Pigmentiphaga aceris: one gene and its partner. The protein of the gene in region 2 interacts with the protein of the main gene of each other region in a pairwise test. Links are inferred from orthologs where the notes say so. Each region holds a gene or a part of one and is shown on either strand. Other genes may lie near its edges. The genes, in order: recO and recR.

Region 1 (10,907 bases), 1.9 Mb from region 2 along the record:
GCGTTCAAAGTCTGCACACGTCGCCACGTCATGGGCATGCGCATTCCCAGGCCGATAGCCTTGGAAAACGCTTCCTTGGCGGCGAAGCGGGTCGCCAAAAAGCGCACCCCCCGCTGCGGATCACGGGCAGAACGTGCACGAAACTTGGCAAGTTCTTCAGGCCCGAGGATCTTGGCAGCGAACCGTTCACCACGACGCGCCAACGCGGCTTCGATGCGATCGATGCGCAGCAGGTCAGTGCCAATCCCGGCAATCGCGACAGGCGCTGGCATGGGATTCGGCGAGACCGATGCAGCCGGTGCCTGCACGGCAAGCGTCACAGGCTTGCCTTCAGTGGATGCGTTGCCGTCAGCAGCCGTGTCTGTCATTTCGCCATGCCCGGCTGCGTGCGCACAGCAGCAAGCCGCGCCTGAAGCATCTTGGTCTTCATCTCGCGAACCGCCTGGGTCCAGCCGACAAACACCGCTTCGGCAACGATGGCGTGACCGATGTTCAACTCCTTGATGCCATCAAGCGCCGCAATCGGCTCGACGTTACCCAGGTGCAGGCCGTGGCCGGCGTTCACGATCAAGCCTGCACGCAGGCCATCGGCGACACCATTGCGCACACGTGCAAGTTGCGCATCGAATTCTTCAGCCGGCGCTTCCGCATACGCACCGGTGTGCAATTCGATGACAGGTGCACCTGCACGCGCTGCCGCCTCGATCTGGCGCGCGTCTGCATCAATGAACAAAGACACCCGAATGCCCGCGTCCTGCAAGCGCTTGACCGCGCTGGACACGGTGTCGAAATGGCCCGCGACATCCAGGCCACCTTCAGTGGTCAATTCCGCACGTCGTTCGGGAACCAGACACACGTCCTGCGGCTTCACCTGGCAGGCAATCGCCAGCATTTCTTCGGTAACGGCGCACTCAAGATTCATGCGGGTGCGCAGTTGGCCGCGCAACGCAAATACGTCCGCGTCTTGAATGTGGCGGCGATCTTCACGCAGATGCAGCGTGATCAGATCGGCACCGGCTTCCTCGGCAAGCAAGGCAGCGCGAATGGGGTCGGGATAGATCGTGTGCCGTTGCTGACGCAAGGTGGCCACGTGGTCGATGTTTACGCCAAGATCGATCATAAGTCCTGCAAATCGTGAAGCACACGGCGCGTCGCCAACGGACGGCCATTCATATGATAGTCGAGACGTTCGCGCAGCAAGCGCCGCAGCGCTGGCTCGTCGGGTACGTCGTCGAAGTCGTCGGCAACCAGCGCCACCAGCGTGGTTCCGGGCACCACGCCAGCCTTGCCGGCGTCGTTGGCATCGGCGTGCTCGACACCACCCTGCACCTGAACCCGATACCAGCGGTCCGCCTCGATGGGGTCGCCTTTTTCGGTCACCGACGGATCGAAGCCATAACCTATCTCGCGCAGCAAGGCCCACTCGAAACTGCGCAAGGCAGCAGACACGCCAACGCCGGACGACAGACGCGCCAAGGTTTCGATGTATGTGTCGTAGATAGCCTCGTGCGCATCGTCACGGGCCATCAGGCGCAGCAGCAACTCGTTCAGATACCAGGCCGACATCATGGCCGAGCCGACCAGGCGCTGTGGGGCACCGCCCCACTCTGCCCGAACCAGGGTCTTGACCTCGCCGCCGCCCGACCAGCTCAGGCGCAGCGGCTGGAACGTGGCCAGTACCGAACGCAAAGCCGAGTGCGGCCGCTTGGCCCCTTTAGCCACCATGGCCACTCGGCCATGCGCACGCGAAAAAACTTCTGCAATCAGCGAGGTTTCGCGATACGCGTAGCTGTGCAGCAAAAAAGCAGGTGCGTCATCGACGCGTTGGGACGGCCGTGCCCGACTGCTGCGAGCAGCCGGACGCCTTCCCACTACTTCACTCATAACCCAGATCGCGCAGCGCGTTTTCGCGATCAGCCCAACCGCGACGCACCTTCACATAAACTTCCAGGTGCACCGGCTTGTCGAGCATCTTGGAGATGTCCTGGCGCGCTTCAGTAGCAATGCGCTTCATGCGCTCGCCGTTGGCACCGATCAGGATCGGGCGGTGGCTGTCGCGGTCCACGATCACACATGCCGCAATGCGGGCATGGCCATCGGACTCTTCCCATTGTTCGATGACCACGGTTGCGCCGTAGGGCAACTCGTCACCGACCAGGCGGAAGATCTTTTCGCGCACCAGTTCAGCGGCAATGAAGCGCGCCGGACGATCGGTCAGCGTATCGGCCTCGAACATGGCCTCGCCTTCCGGCAAACGGTTGGCGATCTCGTCGAGCAGGTGATCCAGCTGGCGCGACTTGGCCGCGCTGACGGGAATCACTGCATCGAAGGGATGCGTCGCGACGATCTTCTGCACGTAAGGGAACAGCGAATCGCGATCTTTCAGCAGATCGGTCTTGTTGACGGCCAGAATGGTCTTGGCGGCCGGCGGCAGCATGGGCAGCAGGTTGGAATCACCTTCTGACCACTTGCCGGCCTCGACTACCTGCACGACCACATCGACGTTGGCCAGCGACTGGCTGACCACACGATTCATCATGCGGTTCATGGTGCCGGCGTGGCGGGTCTGGAAACCAGGCGTGTCGATGAACACGAACTGCTCGTGATCACGCGTCAGTACACCCTGGATGCGGTGACGCGTGGTTTGTGCCTTGCGGGACACGATGCTGATTTTCGCGCCAACCAAGGCGTTCAACAATGTCGACTTGCCGACATTGGGACGGCCGATGATGGCAACGTAGCCGCAGCGGAACGGACGGGGGGCGGTTTGATCGCTCATGACTTTGACGGACTGGCGACAGGCGATACGCCTGACGCGGATGAATCGGGGGACGTGTCTGCAGGTGCCATGCCGGCGGCTTGCACCACGGCAACAGGCAGCGACAGTTGGGCAGTCTTGCGGGCGCGCGGTGCCCGCTTGGGCGGCACTGCATTGATGGCAAGTGCGGCTTCCAGCGCGCGTTTGGCACCTTCCTGCTCGGCGGCACGGCGGCTTCCGCCCGTGCCCACCACCTGCACTTCAAGCTTCGGAATCGAGCACTCGACTTCGAATTCCTGGCTGTGCGCCGCACCGTGGGTAGCCACCACAGTGTAGATCGGCAATGCGAGCTTGCGCCCTTGCAGGTACTCCTGCAACAAGGTTTTCGCGTCTTTACCAAGTGTCTTGGGATCGACGGTTTCCATCACTGGCTGGTACAGACGTGCAATCACCTTGCCTGCCGTCTCGAAATTCGAGTCGATGAAAATCGCCCCGAAAATCGCTTCGACCGTATCGGCAAGGATGGACGGGCGACGGAAGCCGCCGCTCTTGAGTTCGCCCTCGCCCAGTCGCAGGTAACGCGACAAGTCCAGGCGCTGCGCGATTTCGGCCAGCGATGCCTGCTTGACCAGATTGGCACGCAGCCGTGACAGGTCGCCTTCGTCGATGCGGCTGAAGCGCTCGTACAACAAGGTGGCGACTGAGCAATTCAACACGCTGTCGCCCAGGAATTCCAGGCGTTCGTTGTGTTTGGCGCTGTGACTACGGTGCGTAAGCGCCTGTTCAAGCAACGCAGCGTTCTTAAACTGGTAGTCCAGCTTGGTTTCTAACGTATTCAAACTCAAATTCATGCGTTCGCCTTGGCGGTACACGGCTGGCACGCGGCCAACCGTGTGATGCGCATCGCAGGGCGAAATCGGGACGGTGCGGCAACGAACCAGATCAATGGAATCGTCCGATGCGCTTCAAGTCGCTGAAATTCATCCATACGAAGAATGCTTTGCCCACGATGTTCGCCTCGGGCATGAAGCCCCAATAACGGCTATCGAGGCTGTTGTCCCGATTATCGCCCATCATGAAATAGTTACCTGCGGGCACGGTGCAGCGCACCCCTTCCCTGCTGTACGTGCAAGCATTCATATTGGGGAAGGAGCTGACCATGCCGATCTCGCCGGAACGGCCGGGATCGTTGAGGATGTCGTGGTCGACACCATCAAAGGTCTCGGTGAAACGCTGCGTATAGGTCACGCGGTCGGGATCGAAATAATCCCCGGCTGCTGCAGTCGGTACCACCTTGCCGTTCACCGTCAGGCGCTTGTTCAGGTAAGCCACTTCGTCGCCGGGCAGCCCGACCACACGCTTGATGTAGTCGATTTGCGGGTCGACCGGATACCGGAACACCACCACGTCGCCACGCTTGGGATCGTTGAACGGAATGACCTTGTTGTTCAGGATGGGCAGGCGAATGCCGTAGGTGAACTTGTTCACCAGGATCAGATCGCCAACCTGCAGCGTGGGAATCATCGAACCCGACGGAATGCGGAAGGGTTCGACGATGAACGAACGCAAGGTGAAGACGAACAGGATCACCGGGAAGAAGCTGGCCGAATATTCGACCCACCACGGCGCGCGAGCGGCCTGACTGACCGCTTCCTGGCGCAGACGTGCTGCTTCGGCGTCACCGCTCGATGCACGGATGCTCGGTGCGCTGACATTGTCAAAACGTTCGCCCGCCGCAATGGCACGCGCCCGACGCTGCGGCTGCAGCACCCAGCGGTCCAGCGCCCACGCAATGCCGGTAACCACCAGCAGCACGAACAGGATCAACGCAAAGTTCAAACTCATGCACGTGCCCCTTGCAAACCTTGCATCGCAGCGATCACTTGTCCTCCACCTGCAGGATGGCCAGGAAGGCCTCTTGCGGAATTTCCACGTTGCCGACGTTCTTCATGCGCTTCTTGCCGGCCTTCTGCTTTTCAAGCAGCTTCTTCTTGCGCGAGATGTCGCCGCCGTAGCACTTGGCCAGCACGTTCTTGCGCATTGCCTTGACGTTCTCGCGGGCGATGATTTCCGCCCCGATTGCGCCTTGAATGGCGATGTCGAACATCTGGCGCGGTATCAGTTCACGCATCTTGGCGGTCACCGCACGGCCACGGAAACGCGCGTTCGAACGGTGCACGATCATGGCGAGTGCATCGACGCGGTCGCCGTTGATCATCAGGTCAACCTTGACCACGTCAGCGGCACGGTATTCCAGGAACTCGTAGTCCATGGACGCATAACCGCGTGACACCGACTTCAGCTTGTCGAAGAAGTCCAGCACGATCTCGGCCAGCGGCATTTCATAGACCAGGTGAACCTGGCGGCCGTGGTAGGTCATGTCCATCTGGTTGCCGCGTTTGGAGATGCACAGCGTGATGACCACGCCCACATATTCTTGCGGCATGAACAAAGTGACGGTGACGATCGGTTCGCGCACTTCGAGAATGTGGCCGACTTCAGGCATTTTCGACGGGCTGGCGACTTCGATCACACTGTTGTCGCGCTGCACGACCTCGTAGACCACCGACGGTGCCGTGGTGATCAGGTCCATGTTGAATTCGCGTTCCAGGCGCTCCTGCACGATTTCCATGTGCAAGAGGCCCAGGAAGCCGCAGCGGAAACCAAAGCCCAGTGCGGACGACACTTCAGGCTCGTACTGCAGCGCGGCATCGTTGAGCTTCAGTTTTTCGAGCGAATCGCGCAGCGCGTCGAAGTCGCTGGACTCAACCGGGAACAATCCCGCAAACACCTGCGGCTTGACTTCCTTGAAGCCGCCGAGCGCCTCGGGCGCGGGCTTGGCCGCGTGCGTGACCGTATCGCCGACCTTCGCGCTTTCCAGCGTCTTGATGCCGGCAATGATGAAGCCCACCCCGCCTGCCGTCAGGAATTCGCGCGGCTGAGACTTCGGCGTGAAAACGCCGACGTGCTCGCACAGGTGGGTTGCACCGGTTGCCATCATCAGCAGCTTTTCCTTGGGTCGCAAGGTGCCGTTGACCACACGAACCAGCATGACCACGCCCACGTAGTTGTCGAACCACGAGTCGATGATCAGGGCTTGCAGCGGGCCGTCCGGATCGCCAACAGGCGCGGGAATACGGGCGATGACACCTTCGATGATGTCGTCGATGCCCATGCCGGTCTTGGCGCTGGCAAGAATCGCTTCGTCAGCGGAGATGCCGATGACTTCTTCGATTTCCTTGCGCGCGTTGTCGGGATCGGCCGAGGGCAGATCCATCTTGTTCAGCACCGGCACGACCTCAACGCCGAGGTCGAGCGCCGTATAACAGTTGGCCACGGTCTGGGCTTCGACGCCTTGAGAAGCGTCCACCACCAGCAAGGCCCCCTCACACGCGGACAGCGAGCGGCTGACCTCGTAGGAAAAGTCGACGTGTCCCGGCGTGTCGATGAGGTTCAGCTCATACGTCTTGCCGTCGCGCGCGACATACTTCAGCGCGGCAGTCTGGGCCTTGATGGTGATGCCGCGCTCGCGTTCGATATCCATCGAGTCGAGGACTTGGGCCTCCATCTCACGATCGGACAAGCCGCCGCAACGGTGGATGATGCGGTCGGCCAGGGTCGATTTACCGTGGTCGATGTGGGCGATGATCGAGAAATTGCGTATCTGCTGCATGCGATGTCGTAGTGACCGGCAGAACAGAACCGATCGGTGATCCTTCAAATAAAAGGGGGCGCCAAGCGCCCCCGTTCGGTGCTGCCGGCCGGGTTCAACCCGGTCGGCAGACGTGTCGCGTGCCGCATTTTACTTCTACCGGCACGCGGCGTCTTCTTTACTGCTTATTTGCCGACGTCTATCGCAAATTACTTGGCGAGCTTGACGGTAACCCATTGGGTCAGTTCGTCGCGGCGCACCAGCAAGCCGTAGGTTTTACCCTTTTCCAGCTTCGCGGTCAGCGTGCGGTACTGGTTGACGTTGACGATTTCCGTGGTACCCAAGGCCATCACGATATCACCCGGACGAATACCAGCACGTTCCGCTGCGCCTTCCACGGTCTGCACCTGCACACCACCCTGGATGCTCAGTTCAGCGCGACGTGCAGCCGGCACTTCGATCACGGCCAAGCCCAAGGTGTCGATCTGGTTCTTGGGCTCGTCGGGTGCCTTGCCCGGGGTGGGCACCTTGGCATCCTTGTCGGCCTGAAGCTCGGTAACCACCACGTTGACGGTGCGGGAATTACCCAGACGCCACACCTGCACCGGCACGCTGACGCCCGGCTTGGTGTCACCCACGGCGCGCGGCAGATCGGACAAACGCTCGATTGTGCGATCGCCAAACTTCAGAACCACGTCGCCAGGCTGGATGCCAGCCTTTTCTGCCGGGCTACCCTTTTCGATGGCACGAACCAATGCGCCTTGCTGGGTTTTCAGGCCCAAGGCTTCAACGATGTCACGGGTGACTTCGCCGATCTGCACGCCGATACGGCCACGGACCACACGACCGGATGCGCGCAGTTGTTCCACCACACGCATGGCGTCGTCGATCGGGATCGCCAGCGAGATGCCCATGAAGCCACCGTTGCGCGAGATGATCTGCGAATTGATGCCGATCACTTCACCGCGCATGTTCAGCAAAGGACCACCCGAGTTGCCCGGATTGACGGCTACGTCAGTCTGGATGAACGGCAGATAATCGCCCGTGTCACGACCCTTCGCACTGACGATGCCAGCGGTGACGGTCGAATCCAGGCCGAACGGCGAACCGATGGCCATGACCCATTCGCCCTTGCGCAAGGTGCTTGGATCACCGATACGCAGCGGGGTCAGGCCCGTGGCTTCGATCTTGATCAGCGCCACGTCGGTACGTTGGTCCGAGCCAATGATCTTGGCCTTGAACTCACGGCGATCGGTCAGCGTGACCGTAATCTCGTCGGCACCTGCCACCACGTGGTGGTTGGTCAGAATGAAACCGTCATTGGAGATGAAGAAACCCGAGCCCACGCCACGCGGGACTTCACGTTCTTCGCCACCACCACCGCCGCCACCACGAGGACCACGCGGCGTGGTGCCAGGGCCATTGCCCTGACCGGGCATTTCGAAATCGGGGCCGAAGAACCATTTGAACAGTTCAGCGGGGTCTTGGCCGCCAGGCGCGGGGCCGCGTGCGGATATTTTCGCACTGGTACGGATATTCACGACAGCGGGGTCGGCCTGATCGACCAGATCGGTAAAGTCAGGCAAACCACGCGTCTGGGCTTGTGCAATCGAACCCATCAGCATGGCAAACGCGGCAAACAGCATGAGCATGCTGTGACGCGCAAAGCGCCGCGACATGGACTGTGGCATGAAACACTCCGGGTCAAGAAACAGAAATCGGGAACTGGGAATTCAAAACAACGAATTCAGGGACAACGAATTCAAAAACGGCGAATTCAACACTGCAAATTCAAACAAGCATAGGCCGGCGCAACCGAACACGGTGCGCCGACCTGCAAACATTGTGCCGCAACCATTACCTGCGGCTGCCCGGCTTATTTCGAGGCGGGTTGGTGAACAATCGAATCGGCGACCTTGCGCACGGTTTCCGGCGGTGCTTCACCCAGTACCGTCAGCCAGTATTCGCCATAACGACGACCGAATACATGGATGGCACCACGCGACATCGACCCCGACGCTTGCGGATGCGAATCGGTAGCCGGCTCGATGAATACCGAGATGGCAGCCATGCCGTCAGCCATCACCAACTGCTTGACGTCCGAACGTTCGCCCATGGACCGCTTGACCTCGGTCACCTTGCGAAAGCCCGACACTTCACCTACGTTCCAGCCCATGGACGCCAGATCGATAGGCGTCACCTTCGTGCGTTGCACGGTCCAATCCTTGGTCGACCACTTCGACTTGAGTTTGCTGCGGTCAACCCCAACACCCACCGTCAGGGACGTGAACGCCAGCTGTTCAAGTACCTCGCCATTGGCATCCACCGTTTTGGCCTTCAACAGCAAACCCGATTCGACATCGGCACAGAGCAGATAACCGTAACGTTCGCTGTCGACCGGCGTGAGGCTGATGGCCTGACAATCCCGGTCGGCAACACGCTGCGGCTCGGGCTTGATCGACAGGCGATAACGATCGCCCAGGGCTTCCACCGATCCCAGCAATACACCGGGGAAACGCTCACGGGTGGGCCGATCCTCGATCACGATCAATTGCTTGTCGGGAATCAGGCACTGCACTTCTTCGTTGTGCCGAATGAATTCCGTGGGCACACCGTCGAGGATTTCCAGCCGCTCATGCTCGCCCGTGGCATCGACCACATGGGTAAGCCGCGAGGACTGCATGAAGCTGCCCTGCTGATAAGTATAGGTACCGCTGTAATCAAGTTTTTGTGCAGCCGCCTGAATACGGCGCAACACCGACAGATCATTGCCATCGGTTTGCGGCGGCGTAGCAAACGCCACGCTGCCGTGCGCCAGAAAGCCTGCTGCAACCACACTGCACAACAACCAGGACAAACGCCCGTTGCCTGAACTAACCGCCATCCCCGGCCCCCTCAACGCTGGGCTGCGGTGGTTCCGACGCTCACCGACACTTGGCGTACGGAATTCAAACCGGAATATTGACGATGGGCATCCAGATAGTCAGCCAGTTGCACGCCGGCGGGCAGGCGACCTGCCTCGACGCTGCTGGCAATGGCCGGGCTGCTGGTGCCCGATCCGCCCGGCAGGAAATAAGGCTGCGCCATCCAGGTGACCGAAGCCACCGCGGCCGCAGCGGCCAAGCCGGGCAAACCATAGCGGGTGACAAACTTGCGGCGACGCGTTGTCGTGTTTCGGCGCGGGGCAGCCACAATGGCGGGCTCGGCGGCAATGGTGGCAGATACCTTGGCGGCAAAACCGGCATTCAACGGTTGGGCCAGCGCCGGAGAGCGCATCACATCACCGATCAGGTGATAGACATCCCAGTCTGCTCGGGCGTCTGCCTTGGACAGCGCGTCGGAGAAGTCCTCGTCGCCAGTTTCGCCGTCCATGAATGCCGACAACCACGCCATATCCGAATCTGAATCGACGAGTTCGCCATGATTACCGGCAACTGCCGTGACTACCGAGCCGTTTTGTTGACGCATGCCTGATTGCATGTCATTACCCTCCGAAACCGGCCTGCGCCGGTCTGACTGATGCCTTGCCGTGCCTATGCACGTCACCGGGCTTGCACCCGGACCGATTGGGCTTGCTACGAAACCCGCAACGATGCGCGCTACCAGCGACGATCATCGTTGTTCCCCAGCAAGGGCTTGAGTCGCGACGCGATTGCCTCGCGCGCCCGGAAAATCCGGGATCGCACGGTACCAATGGGACAACCCATGGCGACGGCAATATCCTCGTAACTCATACCCTCGATTTCCCGCAACACGATCGCCGAGCGCAGCTCTTCGGGCAGAGCTTCGATCGCCGCGTTGACGGTTTCCGCAATTTCACGGCTCGCCAACACTGATTCGGGCGTGTTGTTATCACTTAGGGTGTCGGTTTCGTCGAAAGTTTCACCATCCTCGGTCTCAAATTCAGATGGAGAGCTCGGACGGCGTCCTGACGCGACTAAATGGTTCTTCGCCGTGTTGATCGCGATCCGGTACAGCCACGTGTAAAACGCGCTTTCACCCCGGAATTGCGGCAAGGCCCGGTAAGCCTTGATGAAAGCTTCCTGTGCGACATCCTCGATCTCGGAGGGATCGCGAATCAGTCGAGACAGGAGCCGAAGAATTTTTCGCTGGTACTTGACCACCAGCAGCTCGAAAGCATGCTTGTCGCCACGCTGTACGCGTTCAACCAGGATGGCGTCCGCTTCGCGTTCGCTCATTGGCCCTCCGCGTGGAACTGCGCCGACCGTGCCACGCATATCTGCAGGCGGCGCCAGGCGTCGGCCGACATACTGTCGGACCACAACACCACATTGGTCGAAGAGACGGTTTGGGTTGCCGGACCGGAACACGGCCCGCGCACGCTGACACAGCCCAGTGGTGAGCGTGTCAGTACATCGGGAAGCAGACGATCTGGCTGGTCCAGCCGCGCCAGGGGCGCAAGCGACCATACGCCGTCTGCTGAAATATGTAGGTGGCGGTATCCCGCCATGCTGCGATGGACACGACGACGCCAGG
Region 2 (10,621 bases):
GGATTCGGGCAGCAACTCGGGCATGCCGAAATACCAGAACAGCACCAGCACCAGCAAGGGCACGTTGCGATGGAACTCGACGTAGGCGTCGACGAACCAGCGGCAAGGCGCGAAGTCGATGGTGCGAATTACCACCAGCACCACGGCAAGCATGAAGGCCATCACCCAACAGATCGCGAACAGCTGAACCGTGGTCAGCATGCCTTCGAGCATCGAGAGCAATTGGGCGTTAGTGAGAAAGCTCATGTGGCGGGTTTTCTCGTGGAAGTCGCCAGCGGCGACGAATGACGGGCGGAACGCCATGGAACATGGCGCCGTGAAGCGGTGTGCACGCCGCCCCGAGGCAGCGGCGCACATGGCAACGGGCCAGCCGTTCAGTCGATAGGCCAGCCCGTTGCCTGCCGGCCGCTCAATAGCACGGCCGGGACACACGAAAGATCGAAGCTTCGATCAGACGTTCAATCAGCCAACGATACGGCCAATGGTGAACGAACGATTGATCTTGTATTCGGTGTTGGGACCGAACCACTTCTCGAAGATCTTCTTGGCTTCACCGGTTGCTTCGGCTTCTTCCAGCGCGCGGTTCACCTGACGCAGGAATTGACCTTCAGACTTGCGTACGCCCAGGCCCCAGGCCTCGTTGAACACCGGCTGTTCGATCATGCGAACCGGCGAGCTCGGGGGCGATTGCATGACCAGGCGGGCCATGATCAGCTCGGACGCGAATTGCGCCTCGACCTTCTTTTGCTGCAGGGCGAGGTAAGCGGCCGGGCTGTCGGCGTAGCCGATCACTTGCGACTTGGTGAAGCGTTCCTTGATCTGGCGCTCCGAGCTGGAACCCTTGGTCGCACCGATGCGCTGGCCGTCCAGCGAGTCGATGGTCTGGTAGGGCGAATCAGCGCGAACCAGCAGCTTCTGCGGGCTGACGTAGTAGGCGTGGCTGAACGAGATCTGCTCGGCGCGATCAGGCGAGTAACCCAGGTTCGCGGCCAGAATGTCGACGCGGCTTTCGTTCAGCTCAGGGATACGCGCGGCGACCGAGATCTGCTTGAACTGGATCTTCACGCCAATCTTCTTGGCAACCAGGGTGCACATGTCGATGTCGTAGCCCACCAGTTCACGGGTGGCCGGGTCCTGGAAGCTGAAGGGCTGCGAGGTGCCGAGGGTGCCGCACACCAGTTCGCCCTTCTTCTTCACGTCGTCCAATTGGTCGGCTTTCGCCACAGTGGCGGCGCTTGCGAGCGTCAGGGCCAGCAGGCCGTATGCGATGTTGGTCAGTTTCATGTGTGCTCCTCGGTGGATCTAAGGGGGGGATTGGTCTTAGCTCAGCTTTTCGCAAGCGGCCCGGATGCCTGCGCAACCAGCCCGAATGTCGTCTTCCGATGCCGCGAACGACAGGCGGAACGTGCCCGGCGCGCCGTAGGCATGACCGTCGATCACGGCCACACCTGCATCGCGCAGGAAGTAATTTGTCAGATCGTTGTCGGTGGCGATCACCTTGCCGTCGGGCGTCTTCTTGCCCAGCAGTGCATTGCAGTCGGGGAAGACGTAGAACGCGCCTTCCGGCACGACTACCGTCAGGCCCGGCGTCTTCGACAGTTCGGCCACGGCGACGTCACGGCGTGCACGGAAGATCTTGGCGAATTCGACCACGCAATCCTGCGGGCCGGACAGCGCTTCCAGCGCGGCGGCCTGGCTGATCGACGAGGCACCCGAGGTGCTTTGCGATTGCAGGATGGCCATGGCCTTGATCAGTTCATCCGGGCCTGCACCATAACCGATGCGCCAGCCCGTCATCGCGTAGGCCTTCGACACACCATTGACCACCAGGGTGCGCGGCGCCAGATCGGGCGCGACTTGCAGCGGATGCACAGCGGCGGTGTCGAGGAAGCCCAGACGCGCGTAGATGTCGTCGGTCATCAACCAGACGTGCGGGTGGCGACGCAGCACCGCAGCCAGCGCTTCCCATTCTTCCTTGCCATAGACGGCACCGGTGGGATTGCTGGGGGCGTTCATCATCAGCCACTTGGTGCGCGGGGTGATCGCGGCTTCCAGGGCTTCCGGGGTCAGCTTGTAGCCGGTGGCCGGCGTGGTGGTGACCGGCACCGGCACGCCGCCGTTGACCAGCACCATGTCGGGGTACGACACCCAGAACGGCGCGGGAATGATCACTTCGTCGCCGTCGTTCAGCGTGGCAGCCAGGCCGTTGAACAACACTTGCTTGGCACCAGTGCTGACGATGATCTGGCCGACCGGGTAGTCCACACCGGTGTCCAGCAACAGGCGCACGCGGGCAGCCTTGCGCAGCGCCGGGGTGCCCTGGGCGGCGGGGTACTTGGTTTCGCCTCGGTCCATCGCAGCCTTGGCCGCGTCGCAGATGTGCTTGGGGGTCGAGAAATCGGGCTCGCCGATGGTCAGGTCGATGACACGACGGCCTTGCTCACGCAGTTCAGCGATGATGGCGCGCGCGGCCACGCTGGGCGACAGCTTGATGCGACGGATTTTTTCGGAAATGAAGGACATCAGGCTGCTCCGGTCTTTTCAGCAATGGTTTTTTCAAGCCAGGGCTTTTGGTACGTGCCGGCCAGGATTTTTTCTTTGGAAACCAGTTCGGCGTTCTCTTTCTTCAGCGCCAGCACCAGGATGTCTGCGGCATGCGCAGCAGGAATGCCCACCACGCCATCGGCGTCACCGACGATCACGTCGCCTGCGCAGATGACCTGGCCACCGATCGACACCGGCACGTTGATTTCGCCCGGGCCATCCTTGTACGGACCCTTGTGCGACACGCCGCGTGCGAAGCAGCCGAATTCGCCTTGGGCGAACACGTCCAGATCGCGGATCGCGCCGTCGATCACAAAACCGAGAATGCCGCGCTCGTGGGCAGCCATCATCATCAGTTCGCCGACCAGCGCGTTGGTGGTGTCGCCGCTGCCATCGACCACGATGATGTCGCCGGGGCCAGCCATCTCGATCGCCTTGTGGATCATCAGGTTGTCGCCCGGGCGTACCTTCACGGTCACTGCCAGGCCAACCATCCGGCCCGTGCCGCCATGCATCGGTCGCAGACCGTCTGCGCCGTACAGGCGCTGCATGCAATCGCTGATCTGCGCGGTGCCGACGGTGGCAAATTGCTGCAGAACATCACTGGTCACGGGCGAGGAGGACCGCTCAAGCATGCGGTAGCCGATGGGATTCATCTGAATGAGGCTCGGTTGGTGAACGAACGCCCATTTAAAAGCCGTGTGGTTTCAGCGCAAAACGATATTAATTCGGCCTGATGTACGAATTTTATTCGTGACTGGATTACAAAACGTCACGTCTGGCGCTGGGCGGGAAGGTGACGACCTTTCGACTTCCCATGACTGACGCGGAAATGAAAACGGCCTCGGGATAACCCCAAGGCCGTTTGGTACGCTTTTATTGCGTGTGACAACAACTGGTTCGTGCTGCGTGACCGGATCGACGGCGCAGCACGTTCGTACCGTGCGCTTACAGGCGCTCGGTTTCACCCGACTTTGGTTGCCACTTCATCAGGCGCTTTTCGACCACGCCCACCATCAGATCCAGGAACAGCGCGCACGCCGTCAGCACGATGATGCCGGCAAACACGGTGTTCACGTCGAAGGTGCCTTCGGCCTGCAGAATCAGATAACCGACCCCGCGTGCGCTGCCCAGGTATTCACCCACCACCGCGCCCACGAAGGCCAGACCGACCGACGTATGCAGGCTGGAGAACACCCAGCTGGTGGCCGACGGCAGGTAGACCTGACGCAGCAGCTGACGACCATTGGCACCCAGCATGCGGGCGTTGGCCAGGACCACCGGGCTGACTTCCTTCACGCCTTGGTAGACGTTGAAGAACACGATGAAGAACACCAGCGTGACGGCCAGTGCCACCTTGGACCAGATGCCCAGGCCGAACCACAGCGCGAAGATCGGCGCCAGGATCACCCGTGGCATCGAGTTCATGGCCTTGATGTACGGGTCCAGGATGGCACCCGCCATGGTCGACAGCGCGAGCCACAGGCCGAAGCCCAGACCGGCAATCGTGCCGATGGCAAACGCCAGCATGGTTTCCAGCAGCGTGATGCCCAGGTGGGTATAGATGTCGGCGTCGGTGACGAACCACTGCCACACGCGCAGGAAGACCTTGATCGGTTCACCGAAGAAGAACGCAACCGCCGGGTCACGTGTGATGCCGTGCCAGACGGCCAGGATGACGACCAGTACCGCCAACTGCCACAGGCGCAGGGTCTTGTGACTGGGTTTGATGAGATTCCACATAATGCTGATGCCCTTTGGTATGGCGCTTACGCGACCAACTTTTGCTGGGCATAGCCCTTGAGAACTTCTTCGCGCAACACGCCCCAGATGGCGGCGTGCAGCTCGACGAAACGGGGGTGCATGCGCACTTCCGACACGTCGCGCGGGCGCGGCAGGTCGATCGCGAATTCACCGATCGGGTGGGTGCCCGGGCCTGCTGACAGCACGATGACCCGGTCGCTCATGGCAATGGCTTCATCCAGATCGTGCGTGATGAACAGCACGGCCTTGCGCTTGGCCATCCACAATTCCAGCACTTCGTTTTCCATCAGCTGACGCGTCTGGATATCAAGCGCCGAGAACGGTTCGTCCATCAGGATGATGTCCGGGTCGCGGATCAGCGTCTGTGCCAGCATGGTGCGCTTGCGCATGCCGCCCGACATCTGGTGCGGGAAGCGGTCGCCGAAGCCACCCAGACCAACCCGACGCAGCCATTCTTCACCGCGCTCGACGGCTTCGCTGCGGCCCACGCCCGCGAATTCCAGTCCTGCAACCACGTTGTCCAGCGCATTGCGCCAGGGCAGCAATGCATCGCCCTGGAACATGTAGCCCGCGCGCGTGTTGATGCCTTCCAGCGGTTTGCCGAACACACTGATGCTGCCCGACGAGGGTTGCAACAGGCCGGCAGCGATGTTCAGCAAGGTGGATTTGCCGCAGCCCGTGGGGCCGACGACGGAGACGAACTCGCCTGCTTCCACCGACATGGTGGTGTCCCTCACAGCGGTGTAGCGCTGCGAGCGGTCTTCACGCGACACGAAGGTGCAGGTCAGGTTTTCAAAGCGAAGCGCGGGTGCGGACGCGGGGGTGGCGGATGATACGGTCGACAAACCCGACTCCTGTAATCATGAAAAAAGCCGCGGCGTGTGCCCACTGGACACACGCCGCGGCGCAGTGACGAACTTAGCCGTTCGGGTATTTCTGGTTCGCCTTCTTCACGAACTCGTTCGTGTAGATGCGCGACAAGTCGATCTTCTTGGCGTCGATGGCCGTGTCGTAGGCAGCCAGGGCGCGCAGTGCGGTTGCCGCACCAGCTTCCGGGACCACGCCGTCCGGCGAGATCGCTTCCTTGCCCTTCTGGAAGGAATCGATGTACAGCGCGCGGTCACCCAGCAGGAAGGATTCCGGCACGTTTTTCACGATTTCCGAGGGGCCGGCCGTTTGCAGCCACTTGTTGGCGCGCACGATGGCGTTGGCCAGGGCTTGCGCCGTGTTCGGGTTCTTGTCCAGGAAGGCTTGCGCCGCGTACAGGCACGCGGCGGGCATCGGGCCACCGAAGATGGTTTCCGTGTCCTTCAGGCTGCGGGTGTCCGAGATGATGCGGATATCGCCAGCACGTTCCAGCGTGGTGATGACCGGGTCAAGGTTGGAGATCGCATCGATCTGGCCCGAACGCATGGCGGCAACCGCGCCAGCGGCAGCGCCCACGCCGATGATCGACACATCGGACGCCTTCAGGCCGTGCTTGGCCAGGAAGAAGTTGACCATCATGTTGGTCGACGAGCCCGGTGCCGTCACGCCGATCTTTTTGCCTTTCAGGTCGGCCGGCGTCTTGTAGTTGGCGAAAGTCTTGGTGGACACCGCCATCACGATCTGCGGCGCACGGCCTTGCAGGGCGAAGGCGCGGAAGGCCTGGCCCTTGTTCTGCAGGCTGATGGTGTGTTCGAACGCGCCCGAGCACACGTCGGCGCTACCGCCGACCACGGCCTGCAAGGCGCGCGAGCCACCGGCGAAGTCCGAGATTTCGACGTCCAGACCTTCATCTTTGAAATAACCGCGCTGTTCTGCGATCGTCAGCGGCAAGTAATAGAAGAGGTTCTTGCCGCCAACCGCAATGCTGACCTTTTTCTTTTCGAGGCCCTGGGCGTGCACGAATGCCGGGAACAGTTGGAGGGCAGCGGCCGTGCCGGCCAGCTTGATGATGTCGCGTCGGGTGAAGGTCATCGAGGGTCTCCGGCGATGGAAAGCAGCGACGCCGGCCGGGGCACAAGCGGTGCACCCTCTTTTTCCAGCGCGTCTATCGCCGCACGATGATATCGGTTTGCCTCAAGGTAACGCATGAGGATGATCCCGAATCAGCACCACAAAAACCGCAATATGGCACTTTGGGCGATAAGCAGAGATTGACACTTGCAGATTGGCACATTGCGGAGCGCTTGGGCAGACCGAACTTTCCAGCCTGTTGCTGCATCACCTGGTGTGATGACAATGCGCTCAAGGCGCGCGGCGGTCCATCAAGGCCCAGGCAATGGTGCCGGCATCGACATATTCCAGTTCGCTGCCGACCGGCACACCACGCGCAAGGCGGGTGACACGCAAGCCACGCGCACGCATCAATTCAGTCAGGTAATGCGCGGTGGTTTCGCCTTCGGTGGTGAAGTTGGTGGCGAGGATGACCTCGTTCACCACCCCATCGGTGGCACGTTCCAGCAAGCGGTCGAAACGGATGTCGCGGGGGCCCACACCTTCAAGTGGCGACAGGCGACCCATCAACACGAAGTACAGCCCCTGGTAACTGTGGCTGGCTTCGATCATGTTCTGGTCCGCCGGCGTTTCCACCACGCAAAGCTGCGTGGCGTCGCGCCGGGGGTTGAGGCAGACCTCGCAGATCTCGACCTCGGTAAACGTATTGCATTTCGCGCAGTGGCGCAGTTTTTCGACCGCATTGGTCAACGACTGACCCAGCATGCGTGCGCCCTGCGGATCGTGCTGCAACAGGTGATACGCCATGCGCTGCGCAGAACGCGCGCCCACGCCCGGCAGGCGACGCAAGGCATCGACCAGGGCAGCCAGCGGAACAGGTGCGTTCCGGTCGCTCATTGGGGCACGCGCTTGGGCGCAGACATCATGGAAACCTGTTTTCGAGAACGGTCTTGAAAAGCTGCTTTTAGAACGGCAGCTTCATGCCCGGGGGGATCGGCAGGCCGGCGGTCAGCGCCGACATCTTTTCCTGGCTGGTGGCTTCGGCCTTGCGCAGTGCGTCGTTCAATGCGGCAACCACGAGGTCTTCCAGCATGTCCTTGTCGTCAGCCAGCAGGCTGGGATCGATGACGATGCGCTTGACGTCGTTGCGGCAGCTGACGGTGGCCTTGACCAGACCACCACCTGCGGCACCTTCCACCAGAATGTCGGCCAGCTGTTCCTGCGCCTTCTTCATGTTTTCTTGCATTTGCTGCGCCTGGCGCATCAAACCAGCGATCTGACCTTTCATCATTTTGGCGTTTCCTTCACGGGGAGTTCTGGGGAGACCGGACTGATCGAATTGGGCACGATCTGTCCGCCGAAATTATCCATCAGCGTACGCACGAAGGGATCGGCAAGGATCGCTTCTTCCGCTGCCTGCTGGCGAGCGCTGCGTACGGATTGCTCGACCGCATGGGCGGTTTCCGAGCCAGTAGTACCTACTTCGACGCTGATCCGCACGGGGCGACCGAAATGGGTTTCAAGCACACTGCGCAAGCGCTCCGCGCCCTGCCCTTCAGCAAGAGTGCGGGCGGATACGCGCAATACAAGCAGATTGCCGTCGATTCGTAGCAATTCGCTTTGGCGCGCCAACTGCGCCGCAATGCCGCGTACCGGCAAGCGGGCCGCCAGCGCGGACCAGGGTTCGTTCAGGACCAGCGCGTCGCCGGGGTTGCCAGTAAAAGCCGGTGCAGCAGCAGGCGCTGGCGCGCGACTGGGTGCCGGCGACTCGAATTCGTCGTCGAAGCCGTTGTCTTGAGCGTCGCGCGGATCACCGTAGGCGGCTGCAGCGGGTTGTTGTGCAGGCTGGCGTGCGGCTTGACGCGCGGTCGCAGAGGCCGGGGCGGACGCACGGGCGCTTGGCTGGGGTGACTGCCTTGGCGACGTGTCGGCATCGTAGCCGCGTGACGCGCTGCCTGCCCCATCCCGGCGACCTTGGGTGCCCGGTGGCGGCTCGGCAAAGCTGGGCTCGGCGTCGTCCATCAGCCACGGGGGCGGTTCCAGATCCGGGGGGCCGCTGCTGGCGCGCGACTGGCGAGCTGGCGGCGGGGCAGGCGCGGGGGCGCGTGCCGGGGCAGCAGAGCCACGCGTTGGTGCAGGCGTGTTGGCGGGTGCCGACTGCGCAGCACTGGCATCGCGCGACGAGGCGGGCCCGGCTGCCAGCGCACGCGCCATCGCGGCGCGCGGGCTGTTAACCGGGGCGTCGGTTGACGTGTTTTGCGATGCTGCTGGCGCAGTGGCGGGTGCGGCGCTGACGGTTGCCGACGCTGCGGGAACAGCAGGTGTTGCAACAGCATCCTGTGTCACATCCCACGGCGGCGAATCATCGGTGGCGGTGGATGCTGAGTCGGATTGGACAGGAGGCGATACCGCGCCGGATTCTGCGCTTGGCGGTGTACCCGGCACTTCAGGCAACACGGCAGTAGCCGCCGCAGTCGGCACGGTTTCCAGCGTAGCCATATCGGCAGCGGCGCTGGGCACGGCTACGTCAGCTTGCGACGCAACAGGCTTGTTGATGGCTGCGCTGGGGTCCGGGAGCGTGCTTGATTCCGCGGCTGCGTTTAAGTCCGCAACTGCGTTCAAAGCGCTGGCCGAATCTGTGACTGCGCCCGAGGACGTCGCAGTAGAAGACACTGCGTCAGTAATAACAGAGGACGAAGCAATTGCAGCGGGACTGGCCGGAGCAGGGTCAACAGCAGTGGAATTACCCGCAACAGAACTGACCGCGCCAGGATTGACCGTCGCAGAAGCCACCGATGCAGGATTCACTGCAGCCGACGAGTCGCTCTGCGAAGCGGTTGCCGAGGCACGAGATTCAGCAGCGGTAGCAGCGCCTTGAGCGACTGCAGGCGGTTCACCGTTTGCCGCACCCTGGTTCTGTGCCGGCGACACCGCAGCCGTCTGTCCAGCCACAGCAATCGCGGTCGAAGCCGGGGTCGGGGCCGGGGCCGAAACAGCCGCTTGCGCTGCCGCCACCGGCGCAGCCGACTTCGCCGCCGCAGGCACGATGGCAGACGTTCCTGGCGGCACCGTGGCACCGCCCGATTCTGCACTGAAGGCCAACATGCGCACGCAGGCCATTGCAAAACCGGCGTATTCGTCCGGTGCCAAGGCCAATTCAGCCCGGCTGTGCACGGCAATCGAATAGAACAATTGCACGGCATCGGGGTTCAAGCGCGATGCCAGACGAATCAGGTCTTCGCCCAGCGGGTGTTCCGCCACGGCTGCCGTGGCAACCCGTTGCGCGATTGCAATCTGCGACAGCATCACTGCCAGATCGCCCAGCGCGCCGGAATAAGACAGGCTGCGGATCGACAATTCGTCGGCCACCGCCAGCACCGCTGCGCCATCGCCGTCGGCCAGCGCGTCCAGCAGACGCACCAGGTGACGCTGATCGATGGTGCCCAGCATGCTGCGCACGGCGTCGTCGGTCAGGTTACCAGCACTGAAGGCAATGGCCTGGTCGGTCAGCGACAAGGCGTCACGCATCGAACCGCGCGCAGCCTGCCCGATCAGCCGCAGTGCGGGCGTCTCGTAGGGCATCTGCTCGGCGTCAAGCACGTGCGACAAATGGCCGACGATGGATTCCGGCGGCATCTGCTTCAGATTGAATTGCAGGCAGCGGCTCAGGACCGTGACCGGAATTTTCTGCGGATCAGTGGTCGCCAGAATGAATTTGACATGCGCGGGCGGCTCTTCCAGCGTTTTCAGCATGGCATTGAACGCGTGCCCGGTGAGCATGTGCACTTCGTCGATCATATAGACCTTGAAACGGCCCACAGTAGGCGAATACACGGCCTGCTCAAGCAACTGCGTCATCTCGTCCACGCCGCGGTTGGACGCGGCATCGAGTTCAAGATAGTCGACAAAACGGCCGCTATCGATCTCGGTACAGGCGCGACACTTGCCGCAAGGCGTAGCCGTGATGCCGGTTTCGCAATTCAGCGATTTGGCGAGGATGCGCGACAAGGTGGTCTTGCCGACGCCACGCGTGCCGGTGAACAGCCAGGCGTGATGAAGACGCTGAGTGGTCAGGGCATGCGTCAGCGCGCGGACGACGTGTTCCTGGCCCACCAGCGTGTCGAACGAACGAGGCCGCCATTTGCGGGCCAGCACGAGATAGCTCATAGCGGCATTGTAGCTGTGCGCAGCAAGCGCGTTGCCAGTGAAACGGTAAGGGGAAGATCAACAGGGAAGACAACACACCGCTTGTGTCGCCGCGCGCCGCGGCATGCAAGCCGGGCACGGGAAAAGCGATGTTGCGCGCGGTGAGAACCGCGATGAATGAGGTGGCGAGCCTGACTTCGGCACTAACGGGATACGACTGTGGCTGCTT

What was found.
Region 1: the proteins of recR (region 2) and recO interact in binary tests that used the Escherichia coli proteins (3 or more experiments, as listed by UniProt). The link is inferred for Pigmentiphaga aceris from one-to-one orthologs.

The regions. Positions count from the first base shown.
Region 1 is NZ_CP043046.1:3,386,577-3,397,483, forward strand. Bases 1-3,000 are described here. They hold recO (DNA repair protein RecO), read right to left. Parts: upstream 1,885-3,000; coding sequence 1,117-1,884; downstream 1-1,116. Other genes in these bases: acpS (holo-ACP synthase), read right to left, coding at 1-272; FXN63_RS14660 (pyridoxine 5'-phosphate synthase), read right to left, coding at 365-1,120; era (GTPase Era), read right to left, coding at 1,877-2,779; rnc (ribonuclease III), read right to left, coding at 2,776-3,000. Also shown: more of rnc, read right to left, coding at 3,001-3,603; lepB (signal peptidase I), read right to left, coding at 3,701-4,603; lepA (translation elongation factor 4), read right to left, coding at 4,638-6,431; FXN63_RS14690 (Do family serine endopeptidase), read right to left, coding at 6,620-8,101; FXN63_RS14695 (MucB/RseB C-terminal domain-containing protein), read right to left, coding at 8,287-9,267; FXN63_RS14700 (sigma-E factor negative regulatory protein), read right to left, coding at 9,306-9,878; RNA polymerase sigma factor RpoE, read right to left, coding at 10,010-10,609; FXN63_RS14710 (protein YgfX), read right to left, coding at 10,606-10,907. UniProt on the Escherichia coli protein: Involved in DNA repair and RecF pathway recombination.
Region 2 is NZ_CP043046.1:1,515,814-1,526,434, reverse strand. What follows is about bases 5,341-8,054. They hold recR (recombination mediator RecR), read right to left. Parts: upstream 7,144-8,054; coding sequence 6,538-7,143; downstream 5,341-6,537. Other genes in these bases: dnaX (DNA polymerase III subunit gamma/tau), read right to left, coding at 7,534-8,054; FXN63_RS06370 (YbaB/EbfC family nucleoid-associated protein), read right to left, coding at 7,211-7,537; FXN63_RS06380 (ABC transporter substrate-binding protein), read right to left, coding at 5,341-6,267. In the rest of the region: FXN63_RS06410 (amino acid ABC transporter permease), read right to left, coding at 1-246; FXN63_RS06405 (ABC transporter substrate-binding protein), read right to left, coding at 463-1,284; FXN63_RS06400 (pyridoxal phosphate-dependent aminotransferase), read right to left, coding at 1,321-2,523; FXN63_RS06395 (RraA family protein), read right to left, coding at 2,523-3,200; FXN63_RS06390 (ABC transporter permease), read right to left, coding at 3,493-4,287; FXN63_RS06385 (ABC transporter ATP-binding protein), read right to left, coding at 4,314-5,153; more of FXN63_RS06380, read right to left, coding at 5,227-5,340; more of dnaX, read right to left, coding at 8,055-10,413. UniProt on the Escherichia coli protein: May play a role in DNA repair. It seems to be involved in an RecBC-independent recombinational process of DNA repair. It may act with RecF and RecO.